2 regions of the Streptomyces sp. DSM 118878 genome follow, and region 2 is predicted to be linked to the other one. Evidence: riboswitches for the same ligand, from Rfam matches in the RefSeq annotation. Region 2 holds a riboswitch; the other holds the start of a gene.
The links. A riboswitch is a leader RNA that binds a small molecule or an ion and turns the genes downstream of it on or off. The one in region 2 is predicted to bind glycine.

Region 1 (7,573 bases), 4.3 Mb from region 2:
CCGATCATGACAATACCGGCGTCGAGTTCGTTCGCTTTTCTATGGGCGTAGTTGAGGCCGGTGCGCAGTTCTTCGGCGAGCTGGTCGAGAACGCGCCCGCCGAGCCGGTGCGGGGCAATATTCACTTCCAGGTTGAACATTCCGAGTTCGGTCTGGAAATCCCGGCTCGCGATGCGCTCCAAAACCTGCGCATTCAACATTCTCGGCAGCCCGTCGGGCCCGGCCAGATTCAGCTCGATCTCCAGCCCCATGAGATTCTGTGGCCGGTCGAACCGCTCCTCCTCCAGCAGCCGCTCAAGCCCCGCGAGGCACTTCTGGAGCTTACTCCGATAGCGGTCCCGTTCGGACAGATCGAACGCGCCCGCCGCGACCTTGTCCCCCATCGCCTTGTCCCTTCTCGCCCGGGCAGCCGGGGGCCCGGCCGCTGTGTACGGGGGATGATGCCCAACCAATATGATCCGTAACGCCTCGCGGGGCGCAGCCGGCGAGTAGGCTCGGTGCCGTCGTGTCCCGGCACATTCACCGGGCATGCGTCAGAGTGCAGATTCTTTCCGGTGAGCTTGGTCAAAAACACCGACGGGAATCGGCCGACCGCTCCCATCGACACATCTGAGGTCACGGGAGTGACACCCTTGTGGAATGGGGAGAAAAACCGCATTATGACGGCTCGATAAGTCCTTGCCGGAAATATCGATCATGGTTAGATGAAACAACGGCCGAACACGCATCGTATAAACTCCGCTTTCGAGGCAGAGTTCTGGCGCCCCGGTCCCCCCGGCCCCGCCCCTCTGGCCCGAAGCTGACAGCGCCGTCACGCACCCGCCCCGCTCCACCGTGCCTGTCGAATGAGAGAGGCGACCCACCATGCCGCTGCATGTTCCTCCTGCCCCCGCGCCCGCCCTGCGCAGCGTCCTCGCGGCACTCGGTTCCCCCACTGCCGTACGTGAGGCACGCACCCCCACCCTGCGTGCGGCCCACGGCCCGTTGAGCCCGGAACTCCCGCTGCCCGTCCACGTCCTGGACCGCATCACCCCCGGTGGCACGTCGCCCACGCGCCTCGCCGGCTGGCGGTTCCTGATCCGCGGCGGTGAGCGGGCCCTCGCCGCGGCCGACACCATGCTCACGCCGGACGGCTGGGCCTTCTCACACTTCTTCGAGGGCCCCTACATCGCCTCCACGGAACGGGCCCTGCGGCACGCCGAGGCCATGCCGATGCCCTGCCAGCCCCGGCTGCTCTCCGTGCCCGAGCTGTACATGCTGACGCTCTGGCTGCACCGCGACTGCACGGACGACGGCGCCGAGGGCCCGCTCGCGGCCACCGATCTGCTGGTGCCCCTCGCGCCCGCGCCGCCCGGCATCGCGGCCCACCGTCCGCACCGGGTGGCCGAGTTGCTCCAGGTCCTCACCCTGCGGCTGTCCCCCAGCCCCCTGTTGAGGTCGCCCGTCTGACGAACGCCGGGCCCTCGCGTCCCTTCGTGCCCCGCTGCCCCCGGCCGCGGGGCACGACGCTGTTCCCACCCAAGTGGACTAGCCTGGCCGGGCCATCCCGAACCACCCGAAGAGGCAGGGGAGTTGGACTGAACCGTTCGGCCGGGTGATACGTCATTAAGCAGTAGGAACCGCTGCCGCGAAATCCCTGCGGATTGACGCCCGTAGGGCAACACTGGGACCGGACCAACTACAACGGGGGGCGGTCATGAGCACCGCGACAAACCGCAGGACAGACGTCACAGCCATCACACCGCAGCGAAAGAACCCTTCCATGTGCCAGCACCAACCACCGTGCCCGACAGCCGACTCCGCCGACCGGGAGGCCGCGCTCCTCGCGGCGAGCCACCCGGAACAGGGCTGGAGCCTGCTGTGCAACGGCGTCCTGCTCTTCGAGGACACCGGTGAGCTGCTGCCGGACGGCCAGATCATCGCCCCGCACCGACCGCTGGGCACCGACCAGATCATGACGGCCGCCTGATCGCCGCCGGCACAGCCGCACGGACGGACATCCCGCGCGATCCACATGATCGCGGCAGACAGCCGAGGGGCCGGCCCGGAGAACACTCTCCGGACCGGCCCCGACGCATGCCCGTGGCGCACGGGCACCGGCATCAGTCCTCGTACGCGTCCAGCGGCGGGCAGGAGCAGACGAGGTTCCGGTCGCCGTACGCCTGGTCGATGCGGCGCACCGGCGGCCAGTACTTGTCCGAGGGGGCGACTCCGGCGGGGAAGACGGCCTCCTCGCGGCTGTAACCGTGCTCCCACTCGCCGCTCAGCGCGGCGGCGGTGTGCGGGGCGTTGCGCAGCGGGTTGTCGTCGGCGGCCCACTCGCCGGAGCCGACCTTCTCGATCTCCCGGCGGATGGCGATCATCGCCTCGCAGAACCGGTCGATCTCGTTCAGGTCCTCGCTCTCCGTCGGCTCGATCATCAGCGTCCCCGCCACCGGGAACGACATGGTCGGCGCGTGGAAGCCGTAGTCGATGAGCCGCTTGGCGATGTCGTCGACGCTGACGCCGGTCGCCTTGCTGAGCGGCCGCAGGTCGACGATGCACTCGTGTGCGACGAGACCGGCGGGGCCGGTGTAGAGCACGGGGTAGTGCGGCTCCAGGCGCTTGGCGATGTAGTTGGCGGAGAGCACCGCGACCTGGGAGGCGCGCTTGAGGCCCTCGCCGCCCATGAGGCGCACGTACGACCAGGAGATCGGCAGGATTCCGGCGGAACCCCACGGCGCCGCGGAGATCGGTCCCACGCCGGTCTCGGGACCGGCGGCGGGCTGCAGCGGGTGGTTCGGGAGGTAGGGCGCGAGGTGCTCGCGGACGCCGACCGGGCCGACGCCGGGGCCGCCGCCGCCGTGCGGGATGCAGAAGGTCTTGTGCAGGTTCAGGTGCGAGACGTCGCCGCCGAAGTGGCCCGGCTTGGCGAGACCCACCAGCGCGTTGAGGTTGGCCCCGTCCACGTACACCTGGCCGCCGGCCTCGTGCACCTCCGCGCAGATGTCGGCGACGTGCTCCTCGAAGACGCCGTGCGTCGAGGGGTAGGTGATCATCAGCACGGCCAGCTCGTCGCGGTGCTTCTCGATCTTGGCCCGCAGGTCCTCGACGTCGACCTCGCCGTCGTCGGCGGTCTTGACGACCACGACCTTCATGCCCGCCATGACGGCGCTCGCCGCGTTCGTCCCGTGCGCGGAGGAGGGGATGAGGCAGACGGTGCGCTGCTCGTCGCCGTTGGCCCGGTGGTACCCGCGTACGGCGAGCAGTCCGGCCAGCTCGCCCTGCGATCCGGCGTTGGGCTGGAGGGAGACCTTGTCGTACCCGGTGACCTCGGCGAGCCGCTCCTCCAGCTCACGGATGAGGGTGAGATAGCCCTGCGCCTGCTCGGCGGGCGCGAAGGGGTGCAGCTGCCCGAACTCGGGCCAGGTGACCGGCTCCATCTCGGTGGTCGCGTTGAGCTTCATGGTGCAGGAGCCCAGCGGGATCATGCCCCGGTCGAGCGCGTAGTCGCGGTCGGCGAGCCTGCGCAGGTAGCGCAGCATCGAGGTCTCGGAGCGGTACTGGTGGAAGACCGGGTGCGCGAGGTAGTCATCGGTGCGCAGCAGGCCCTCGGGCAGCGTGTCGGCGGCGGTGGCGTCGAGCGCGTCCACGTCGGCGTCGACGCCGAAGGCGCCCCACACCGCGCTGAGCTGCCGGCGCGTGGTCGTCTCGTCGCAGGACAGGGAGACGTGGTCGGCGTCGACGAGGTGGATGTTGGCGCCGGCCTCGCGGACGGCGGCGACCAGTTCCGCGGCCTTGCCGGGCGCCCGCACCGTGATCGTGTCGAAGTAGGCGCCGTGGACGACCTCGTAACCGCCGCCGGTGAGCCCGGCGGCGAGCAGCGTGGCATACCGGTGGGTGCGGCGCGCGATGGACTTCAGGCCCTCGGGCCCGTGGTACACGGCGTACATCCCGGCCATGACGGCGAGCAGCACCTGGGCGGTACAGATGTTGCTGGTGGCCTTCTCGCGGCGGATGTGCTGCTCACGGGTCTGGAGCGCGAGCCGGTAGGCCTTGTTGCCGTCGGCGTCGACCGAGACGCCCACCAGACGCCCCGGCAGGCTGCGCGCGAAGTTCTCGCGCACCGCCATGTAACCGGCGTGCGGCCCGCCGAACCCCATGGGGACGCCGAAGCGCTGGGTCGTGCCGACGGCGATGTCGGCGCCCAGCTCGCCGGGCGAGGTGAGCAGCGTCAGGGCGAGCAGGTCGGCGGCGACGGTGACGACCGCGCCGAGCTCGTGCGCCCGGTCGATCAGCGGCTTGATGTCGCGGACGGCACCGGAGGCGCCCGGGTACTGCACCAGCAGACCGACGATGCCGCGCTCGGCGACCTCGGCCGGGATGCCGTCGCTCAGGTCGGCGACGACGATCTCGACGCCGGCCGGCTCGGCGCGCGTCTCGATGACGGCGATGGTCTGCGGCAGCGCGTCCGCGTCGACCACGTACACGCCGTTCTTGACCTTGCCCATGCGCCGCGAGAGGGCCATGGCCTCGGCGGCGGCGGTGCCCTCGTCGAGCAGGGAGGCGCCGGAGGTGGGCAGACCGGTCAGCTCGGCGACCATGGTCTGGAAGTTCAGCAGCGCCTCCAGGCGCCCCTGCGAGATCTCGGGCTGGTACGGCGTGTAGGCGGTGTACCAGGCGGGGTTCTCCATCACGTTCCGCAGGATCACCGGCGGCGTGAACGTCCCGTAGTACCCGAGGCCGATCATGGAGTCCAGGACCTGGTTGCGGTCGGCGAGCGAACGCAGTTCGGCGAGGACCTCGGCCTCGCTGCGGGCGCCGGGCAGGTCGAGCGCCTCGGCGTTCTTGATCACATCCGGCACCGCGGCGGCCGTGAGGTCGTCCAGCGAGCCGTACCCGACCTGGGCGAGCATCTTGGCCTGGGCCGCGGCGTCGGGCCCTATGTGCCGCTGCTCGAAGGGGATGCCCTGCTCCAGTGCGGCGAGCGGGATATGGGTGGCAGTCATTGCGGAGGCCTCCTGGTCTGCACGACCTACGAGGGGTACCTCGGCGCGGGTACCCGGACGGCCTCCCCCTCTGTCATCTCAACCTGAGAGCTTCACCGGCGACACCCTCGACCTGCGAGGACGCCGACCGGCTTTCACCGTCGGTGAGGGAGGATTCCGGGCGTGCCCGCCCGACGCCCGCCCTGCTTTCCAGAGTGACCTCGTCCGTGCGGTACGGGTGCCTGAGAGATTCCGGGGAGGATTTGCTCCTTCGGCGCCTCCGGACCCGCGGTCCGGAGAGCTCTCCCGCACGGGATCAGCAGCCGTCGCCAGCCTACCAGCGAGGACCATGGCCGATCCCTCGAGTGGCCGCCTGCCTCGAAGTGCTCTTTCGTAGTGAGTACGAACGAACAATGATGAGTTGTCCCCATATCCCGGTGTCCGTCACCCCGCGACCAGCTGGAGGGCCCGTGCGAACCGACATCGATCCGCGCAACCTGATCGGCCGCAAGGCGTTCGACCGGAACGGGGCGAAAATCGGCACGATCGACGAGATCTACCTCGACGACGCCACCGGCGCCCCGGAGTGGGCGGCGATACGCACGGGCCTGTTCAGCCGCGACGCCTTCGTCCCGCTGGAGCCGAGCGAACTCGTCGGCGACGGCACCCTCCGCATCCCCTTCGACCGCGCCCTGATCAAGGACGCCCCCGACTTCGGCGTCGGCCGCCACCTCTCCCCGGCGCAGGAGGTCCAGCTCTACCACCACTACGGTCTGGACACGACAGCTCCGCTCGCTCCCCCTGCGGACCTCGATTTCGGCCACGTGGCAGACCAGGACCCGGCCTGACCCGCCCCTCGCGACGAGTCCGCCGGCCGGCCTTCGGCCGTCACCCCCGGTCCAGCGGCGGCCCCCCGTCCACCAGCGGCAGCGGCTCCGCCGGCTCCAGTTTCGGGTCGTCCGTCCTGAACGTGCGCACGCGGCCCGGCTCCGACTGCGGCGTCTCGAAGCGCACCGTCACCCGGCCGAGGCCGCTGCCCTGCACCCAGCCGTGTCCGTACTCGGCGTGCCGCACATCGTGACCGGCCGCCCAGCGGCGCTCCACCGGCGGCTCAGGCGCCTCGGCGGGCTCCGTCTCCGGGCCGAGGACGGCCTCGCCCCGCACCGGCTCCGGCACCTCGTCCGCGGGCTCCGCGACAGCCTCTGCGGCCTGCGCGGCCTCCGCGGCCTGTGCGAAGAGGTCCTCCTGTGTGTAGTCGGCGAGCCCCGTGACGCCCACGCCGAGCAGCCGCACGCCTCCCGTGGTGTCCACGGACTCCAGGAGCCGCGCCGCGGCCTCCCTGACCACCGCGGGGTCGTCCGTGGGCCCGCGCAGCGTCTCGGACCGCGTCAGGGTCGAGAAGTCGAAGCGCCGCACCTTCAGCACGATGGTCCTTCCGGAGTGCCCCGCGGCCCGCAGCCGCTGCACGCACCGGTCGGCGAGCCGCGCGACCTCCGTCCTGACCCGCACCCGGTCGTGGATGTCCACGTCGTACGTGTCCTCGACGCTCACCGACTTGGTGTCCCGCTCGGCCACCACGGGCCGCTCGTCGTGCGCCAGCGCCATCGCGTACAGCGAGACCCCGTGCGCCTTCCCGAGCAGCCGGACGAGCTCGTCCTCCCCGGCCTCCGCGATCTCCTCGACCGTGGTGATCCCGGCCCGCCGCAGATGGTCACCCGTGGCAGGCCCCACCCCGGGCAGCGTCCGCACCGACATCGGCGCGAGCAGCGCCCGCTCCGTGCCCGGCGCGATCAGCACGAGCCCGTCCGGCTTGGCCTCCTCCGAGGCGATCTTCGCCAGCATCTTGCAGACGGCGAGCCCCACCGACCCCGTCAGCCCGGTGACCGCCTTGATGTCCGCCCGCAGCCGCTCCCCCACGGCCCTCGCCGACACCGCGTCGTCCGCGACGCCGCCCGCCTCCAGGTCCACGAAGGCCTCGTCCAGGCTGAGCGGCTCCACCAGGGGCGACAGCTCCCGCAGCAGCCCCATCACCTGCTCGCTGATCTCGCGGTAGAGACCGAAGCGGGGCACGAGATAGGCCGCGTTCGGCGCGAGTCTGCGCGCCTGGCCCATGGGCATCGCGGAGTGCACACCGAAGAGCCGCGCCTCGTAGGACGCCGTGGCCACCACGCCTCGCGGACCGAGACCGCCCACCACCACGGCCTTTCCGCGCAGACTGGGCTTCGCGGCCTGTTCCGCGGACGCGTAGAAGGCATCCATGTCCAGATGCAGGATCGTCGGCGCGCTTCTCACGACGTCGATGCTGCCCTACGCCACTGACAACGCCCCGTCCGCCCGCCTCAGACGGCCTTGTTGCGCCGCCTGGCGAGCTCGTCGGCGGGGTTGTGGCCGATGAGTGTCTCGCCGGTGTCCACGCGCTCTCCGTGCAGCTGGGACAGTGCGGCCTCGACGTCGCGCCACACCACGCCCACGGCGATCCCGAAGACGCCCTGCCCGCCCTGGAGCAGCTCGTGGACCTCACCGGGCGACGTGCATTCATAGACCGTGGCGCCGTCACTCATCAGCGTCATCCGCTCCAGATCGCGGTATCCGCCCTGCCGCAGGTG
Region 2 (7,573 bases):
TGTCCCGCTTCAGGCGGTTCCAGGCGATCTGCTTGAGGGACCGACCCTCGACCTTCTTCACCCCTGCACCAGCTGCGGGAGCGACGTCCTCAGTCGGGTCCGCGTCCGCAGGTGTGTCATGCAATGGTGCCGTCATCGTGGCAGGGACCCCTCTCAACCGGTGGTGACCGGCCCGCACTTGCCGCTGTAGCGACGTGATCGTCCGTCGTACACAGGGGCGAAGGCCCCTGGAGCGGGAGTCTTCATCCACGTCGCGATCTGTTACCAGTCTTGAAGGTGAATGGATGCGCAACCGTGATGCTGTTCGAGGTGTTCCGTTATGCGGACGCGTGTGAACGGGGTGCGAACACGGGGCAGTTGGGTCACAAAGCGCCACGGGAGACCATAGGGCCCCTGTCACACCAGAACGGACATCGTCTCCGTTCGCGCTGTTCAGTAACGGTCAGTACTGCGCCGGGTAGCCGTAACCGCCCGCGGGCGCCGGCGCGGCCTGGGCCTCGCGGTCGTAGAACGGCCTGGTGCTGGCTCGTAGCCACATCGCCACCGGGTCGTAATCGTCGGACATCGCGACGGTCGACACGGGGAGCCCGTCGGGGACGGCGGCGATGGACTGCTGCATCATCGCGCGCACCGCGTCGATCGACGGCGGCGACGTGTCGTACACGTCGAGGCCGATGGCCAGATACGGCGCCCCGAGGGCGGGCTGCACCCAAGCGCGGCGCAGCGAGCGCACGGCGGACGTGCGGTGCGCGTTCTGCGCGAGCAGGGCGTAGAACTGAGGGATCTCGATGGCCGGCTCGGTCAGCCTGAGCGGTCCTGCGGGCAGGAGGTCCAGGCCGCAGGCGATGCGGCGCAGATCCAGCCACGGGATGCCGACGCCGCCGCCGGGCGCGTGCGGGTTGAGCCAGAGGCCGTAGAGGTCGGGGTAGAGGGTGCGGGCGACGTCGATGCCGCGCACCACCTCATGGCCACGGTTCCAGCCACTGGCGGACAGCTCCTGGGCGGAGGTCACACAGGGCGCGTAGCCGAGGCCCTCGACCTCCATGTTCCCGTACTGGGCGTCGGGCGATCCCGCCTGGCCGTGCCAGAGCAGCATCCACACCTCGTCGGCGGCGAGCGCGCGCAGCAGTGCCTCGTACGCGTCGTAACGCCCCGGCGTCACCTGGCGCAGCATCTGCTCGACCTGCCCTGTCGCGGCCGTGCCCGACGCACTCACCCGTAACCGCCCCTTCACGATGAACCTGGTGGACCCGATCGACCCCGAAGACGCCGGTGTGCCATGTGCCCCGGCGGGGTCATGCAACCAGCTTAAGCGTCGATCCCTGCGCGGACTTGACGTACGCGGCCACGGGCCCGGCGCGTACTGATATGCGTTCAGCCCTGGAGGTGGAAGGGCCGCACCTTGGCGCGCAGCCAGTCGCCCACCGGGTCCTGCGCCACGTCGAGCAGGACGAGGTTCACCGGCCAGGCCACCGGGACCTGCCCGAGGGCGCGGCCGAGGGCCTCCATCGGCAGTTCGCGGGCGTTGCCCTCAAAGGTGGTCAGCTCGACGCCGACGAAGAGGGTGGGCTCGTCGGTCTCGATGGCCGCCAGGCAGCGGCGGGCGGTGAGCACGACCCCCGTCGCCTCGAACTCCCGCGCGGCGGCGGCCAGGAAGTCCACCGGGTCCTGCTGCCAGTCCGGCTCGTACAGACGGACCCGGCCGCCGGTGGTGGGCCCGTCCAGCGGGGTGCGCCCCGTCCGGCAGAGCTCGGCCACGGCCGGGGGCGGCAGGGGGGCGCCGACGGTGCCGTCCGGGTTCAGCGCGATGCCGAGCTGCGGCGGCAGGCCGCGGGCGAACTCCACCGCGGGCGCCACCGTGCACCCCATGCGGTCGACCGCGTCGCCCAGGGCCTGGCGGAACTGCTGCTCGGAGGTGAAGACGGGGACGTACGCCTGGCCCTCGATCTCCAGGGTCGGCAGGTCGAGGGTGCCGCTGTCGGGGCCGCCGCCGTTCGGCAGCGGGATCCACACCTGGCTGCGGCCGAGCACCTCGATGATGCGGCCACCGGCCGACGCCGGGGCGCCGAGGGAGGCCGCGAGGACCTCCTCCAGTTCGTTGCCCGGCCATCCGACGTACGGGTGTGCCTGTGCCTGCCCCGGAAAATCCATCAGTCCAACCCCTGCTCGCGACCGCTCTGCCTGCGGCTCGACCCTAACGCCGCCGGGCGCCGCCGTGGTCCTCGGAGCCTGTGTCGTGGCCGGGCTATGACACAAGCTCTCAGCGGTCGAAGGCGATCCCCCGCAGCACCCGCGCCGCCGCGCGGTCCATGAGCACCGCGGAGCCGCAGCCGCGCGGCAGCTCGCCCCGCTCGGCGTCGCCGACCAGGCGGCCGATCGTCCTGCGGTGCCGCGCGAACGCGTACCGCGAGACGCCGCGCCCCCGCTCGCGCTGGCCCTCCAGCGCGGTGTCCGCGGGCACGTCGAGGAGGAGCAGGTGCAGCGTCCTGCCGCGCCGCGCCGCCTCGCGGGCCAGCCAGCGGCGCACCCAGGTCTGGGTGCCGCAGTCGTGCACGACGACGCTCACCCCCGAGCGCAGGGTGCGGCGCAGTCCCGCGTAGTGCGCGAGGCGGACGAGGGGGCGGTACACCGCGTACGGGAGGTGACGCGGCATGCGCGCCGCCCAGCGGTCGCGGGTGTCCTGGGAGTCGACACGCGGACCCGTGACGGCCTGCCGCATCAGCGTCGACTTTCCGCCACCGGGCAGCCCGGAGACGACGACCAGGTCGCCCTCGTCGAAGGTGAGGCGGTGCGGGCTGTGTCCCGCCCGCTGCCGCAGGTCCCGGACGACGGCCACCGGAAGCAGCGGTACGCAGCTCTCCCGGGGCGGGGCGGCGGCCTGCCCCGGCAGCGCCACCCCCGTGGTCGTGGCATAGCCACTGGTCCTGCTGCGCACCGTGATCGGCCTCCCCGTAGCTGTCACGTACTGCTTTCCCCGGCAAGTGTAAAGAGAAGGTAATGCGGCACAAGGGTGCCCAGGTCCGAGGTGCCCCAAAAGGGGGCGTCCAGGGCCACGGGTCCCCCTCCCGGGAGTCGCGTGCAATGATGTGCCCGCAACTCCATACCGGCCGTTTGAATCCGCGCGGGAGAGTTCCCAGCAGCCGTCGTACGACGTTGTGCGTATGACGTTCTGGGGCGCCGAAGGAGCAAGTCCCTCCCTTGAATCTCTCAGGCCCCGTACCGCGCGGGCGAGGCACATCTGAAAAGCGGACCGTTTCCACGGTCCCACCCAAGGTGCAAGCCGGACGTCCCGAAGCCGGGACGCTCGCGGCGAACCTCTCAGGTTCCGATGACAGATGGGGAGGATCGACCTCGCCCGTCATGCCCTGGGAGTTCCCTTCATGAGCACTGCCCCCCGCCTCACCGCCCTCGACGCCGTGCATCGCGCGCTCGGCGCGACCATGACCGACTTCGCGGGCTGGGACATGCCGCTGCGGTACGCCAGCGAGCGCGACGAGCACAACGCCGTACGCACCAAGGCCGGCCTCTTCGACCTCTCCCACATGGGCGAGATCACGGTCACGGGACCCGAGGCCGTCGACTTCCTGAACTTCGCGCTGGTCGGCAACATCGGCTCCGTCGGTCTCGGCCGCGCCCGCTACACGATGATCGTCGCCGAGGACGGCGGCATCCTGGACGACCTGATCGTCTACCGCCTCGGCGAGACCGAGTACATGGTCGTCGCCAACGCCTCCAACGCGGGGACCGTCCTGGCCGAGCTGACCGGCCGGGCGGCCGGATTCGACGCCGAGGTCCGCGACGACCACGACGCGTACGCGCTGCTCGCCGTCCAGGGCCCCGAGTCCCCCGGCATCCTGAAGTCCCTGACCGACGCCGACCTCGACGGCCTGAAGTACTACGCGGGCCTGCCCGGCACCGTCGCGGGCGTCCCCGCGCTGATCGCCCGTACGGGTTACACCGGCGAGGACGGCTTCGAGCTCTTCGTCGCCCCCGGTGACGCGGAGAAGCTGTGGGGCGCGCTGATGGAGGCGGGCACGCCGGTCGGCATGGTCCCGGCCGGCCTCTCCTGCCGCGACACCCTGCGCCTCGAAGCGGGCATGCCGCTGTACGGGCACGAGCTGACCGCCGGGCTCACGCCGTTCGACGCCGGTCTCGGCCGGGTCGTGAAGTTCGAGAAGACCTCGCAGTCGGAGAACTTCCTGGGCCGCGCCGCCCTCGCGGCCGCCGCCGAGCGCGCCGAGACCGCCCCGCCGCGCAAGCTGGTCGGTCTGGTCGCCGAGGGCCGCCGGGTGCCGCGCGCGGGCTTCCCCGTGGTCGCCGACGGCAAGGTCATCGGCGAGGTCACCTCCGGCGCCCCGTCGCCGACGCTGGGCAAGCCGATCGCCATGGCGTACGTCGACGCCGGGCACGCCGCCCCCGGGACGCGGGGCGTGGGCGTGGACATCCGCGGCACCCACGAGCCGTACGAGGTCGTGGCTCTGCCGTTCTACAAGCGCCAGAAGTGACACTCGGTGCGCGGGGCCACGGCACCGTAGCGCCGTGAGTGACCCCACGCACACCGTCCCCGTTCCGCAGCACCCATCCGCGTACAGGAGAATTCAGGACATGAGCAACCCCCAGCAGCTGCGTTACAGCAAGGAGCACGAGTGGCTGTCGGCCGCCGAGGAGGGCGTGTCGACCATCGGCATCACGGAGCACGCGGCCAACGCGCTCGGTGACGTCGTCTTCGTGCAGCTTCCGGAGGTCGGTGACACGGTGACCGCGGGCGAGACCTGCGGCGAGCTGGAGTCGACCAAGTCGGTCAGCGACCTCTACTCCCCGGTCAACGGCGAGGTCGTCGCCGCCAACCAGGACGTCGTCGACGACCCCTCGCTGGTCAATTCCGCTCCCTTCGAGGGCGGATGGCTGTTCAAGGTGCGCATCACGGACGAGCCGGACGATCTGCTCTCCGCCGATGAGTACACCGCCTTCGCCGCCGGCTGACCATTACCGATAGGGACCGTGTGATGTCGCTTCTGAACACCCCTCTCCACGAGCTGGACCCGGACGTCGCCGCCGCCGTCGACGCCGAGCTCCACCGCCAGCAGTCGACCCTGGAAATGATCGCCTCGGAGAACTTCGCTCCGGTCGCCGTCATGGAGGCCCAGGGCACCGTCCTCACGAACAAGTACGCCGAGGGCTACCCGGGCCGCCGCTACTACGGCGGCTGCGAGCACGTCGACGTCGCCGAGCAGATCGCGATCGACCGGATCAAGGACCTGTTCGGCGCCGAGTACGCCAACGTCCAGCCGCACTCCGGCGCCTCCGCGAACCAGGCCGCCCTCTTCGCCATCGCCAAGCCCGGCGACACGATCCTCGGCCTGGACCTGGCGCACGGCGGCCACCTCACCCACGGCATGCGCCTGAACTTCTCCGGCAAGCAGTTCAACGTGGTCCCGTACCACGTCGACGAGGCCGGCCTGGTCGACATGGCCGAGGTCGAGCGCCTGGCCAAGGAGAACAGCCCCAAGGTGATCATCGCGGGCTGGTCCGCCTACCCGCGTCAGCTGGACTTCGCCGAGTTCCGCCGGATCGCCGACGAGGTCGGCGCGTACCTGTGGGTCGACATGGCGCACTTCGCCGGTCTCGTCGCCGCCGGTCTGCACCCGAACCCGGTGCCCTACGCGGACGTGGTCACCTCCACCACGCACAAGACGCTGGGCGGCCCGCGCGGCGGCGTCATCCTGGCCCGCAGCAAGGAGTTCGCGAAGAAGCTGAACTCCGCGGTCTTCCCCGGCTTCCAGGGCGGCCCCCTGGAGCACGTGATCGCGGCCAAGGCCGTCTCCTTCAAGATCGCGGCCTCCGAGGAGTTCAAGGAGCGCCAGCAGCGCACCCTGGACGGCGCCCGCGCCCTGGCCGAGCGCCTGGTGCGGCCGGACGTCACCGAGCACGGCGTCTCCGTCCTGTCCGGCGGCACGGACGTGCACCTGGTCCTGGTGGACCTGCGCCACTCCGAGCTCGACGGCCAGCAGGCCGAGGACCGCCTCCACGAGGTCGGCATCACGGTCAACCGCAACGCGGTCCCGAACGACCCGCGCCCCCCGATGGTCACCTCGGGCCTGCGGATCGGTACGCCCGCGCTCGCCACCCGCGGCTTCCAGGACGACGACTTCCGCGAGGTCGCCGACATCATCGCCGAGGCCCTCAAGCCGGACTTCGACGCCGACTCCCTCAAGGCCCGCGTGACCGCTCTGGCCGACAAGCACCCGCTTTACCCCGGCCTGAAGTAGTTTCGTACCGCTATTTTGTACGCTTTAGTTCGTACGTACGAAACGTCGGGGCACCCTGCACACTGGATGGTGAGCAGGGTGCCCCGCACCACGTGTCGCCCGGCGCGGTTTCTGTACCTGTACCGCCTTGTACCTCTGCACGACCCCGGCAGACAACGGCGTCTACCAACCACCCCTTGGAGTGTTCCGTGGCCATCTCGGTCTTCGACCTGTTCTCGATCGGCATCGGCCCGTCCAGCTCCCACACGGTCGGCCCGATGCGCGCCGCCCGCATGTTCGCGAGCCGCCTCAAGAACGAGGGCCTCATGGCCCACACCACCGCGATACGGGCCGAGCTCTTCGGCTCGCTCGGCGCGACCGGACACGGTCACGGCACCCCGAAGGCCGTCCTGCTCGGCCTGGAGGGCGAGTCGCCGCGCACCGTGGACGTGGAGAGCGCCGACGACCGCGTGGAGCAGATCAGGCAGAGCTCACGCCTCAGCCTCCTCGGCATGCACGAGATCGACTTCGACGTCGACGAGGACCTGGTCCTGCACCGCCGCAAGGCCCTGCCGTACCACGCCAACGGCATGACGATCTCCGCGTACGACCACGAGGGCGCCCCGGTCCTGGAGAAGACGTACTACTCCGTGGGCGGCGGCTTCGTCGTGGACGAGGCCGCGGTCGAGGGCGACAACCCGATCGTGCCGGAAGACACCGTGCTCAAGCACCCCTTCCGCACCGGCGACGAGCTGCTGCGCCGTGCCGAGGAGACCGGCCTCTCCATCTCCGCGATGATGCTGGAGAACGAGAAGGCCTGGCGCACGGAGGAGGAGATCCGCGCGGGTCTCCTCGAGATCTGGGGCGTCATGCAGGCCTGCGTCTCGCGCGGCATGTCCCGCGAGGGCATCCTGCCGGGCGGCCTCAAGGTCCGCCGCCGCGCCGCCAACTCGGCCCGCCAGCTCCGCGCCGAGGGCGACCCGCAGGCCCGCGCCATGGAGTGGATCACGCTGTACGCGATGGCGGTGAACGAGGAGAACGCGGCGGGCGGCCGTGTGGTCACCGCCCCGACGAACGGCGCGGCGGGCATCATCCCGGCGGTCCTGCACTACTACATGAACTTCATCCCCGGAGCCGACGAGGACGGCGTGGTCCGCTTCCTGCTCGCGGCGGGCGCGATCGGCATGCTCTTCAAGGAGAACGCCTCGATCTCCGGCGCCGAGGTCGGCTGCCAGGGCGAGGTCGGCTCCGCCTGCTCGATGGCGGCGGGCGCCCTCGCCGAGGTCCTCGGCGGCTCCCCGGAGAAGGTCGAGAACGCCGCCGAG

Region 1: another riboswitch for glycine. It lies ahead of gcvP (aminomethyl-transferring glycine dehydrogenase); the one in region 2 lies ahead of gcvT (glycine cleavage system aminomethyltransferase GcvT).

The regions. Positions count from the first base shown of each region.
Region 1 covers NZ_CP193622.1:1,791,035-1,798,607, forward strand. The annotation lists gene ACRAKF_RS07585 (glutamate--cysteine ligase) at 1-383, opposite strand, end outside; gene ACRAKF_RS07590 (hypothetical protein) at 865-1,449, shown strand; gene ACRAKF_RS07595 (DUF5999 family protein) at 1,763-1,969, shown strand; gene gcvP (aminomethyl-transferring glycine dehydrogenase) at 2,103-4,988, opposite strand; glycine riboswitch at 5,188-5,286, opposite strand; gene ACRAKF_RS07605 (PRC-barrel domain-containing protein) at 5,438-5,815, shown strand; partial or broken gene ACRAKF_RS07610 (DNA polymerase IV) at 5,734-7,259, opposite strand; gene ACRAKF_RS07615 (MerR family transcriptional regulator) at 7,307-7,573, opposite strand, start outside.
Region 2 covers NZ_CP193622.1:6,041,065-6,048,637, reverse strand. The annotation lists gene ACRAKF_RS26985 (ABC transporter permease) at 1-136, opposite strand, end outside; gene ACRAKF_RS26980 (enhanced serine sensitivity protein SseB C-terminal domain-containing protein) at 443-1,216, opposite strand; gene ACRAKF_RS26975 (enhanced serine sensitivity protein SseB) at 1,375-2,151, opposite strand; gene ACRAKF_RS26970 (AAA family ATPase) at 2,261-2,941, opposite strand; glycine riboswitch at 3,113-3,232, shown strand; glycine riboswitch at 3,233-3,345, shown strand; gene gcvT (glycine cleavage system aminomethyltransferase GcvT) at 3,381-4,505, shown strand; gene gcvH (glycine cleavage system protein GcvH) at 4,606-4,983, shown strand; gene glyA (serine hydroxymethyltransferase) at 5,007-6,269, shown strand; gene ACRAKF_RS26950 (L-serine ammonia-lyase) at 6,458-7,573, shown strand, end outside.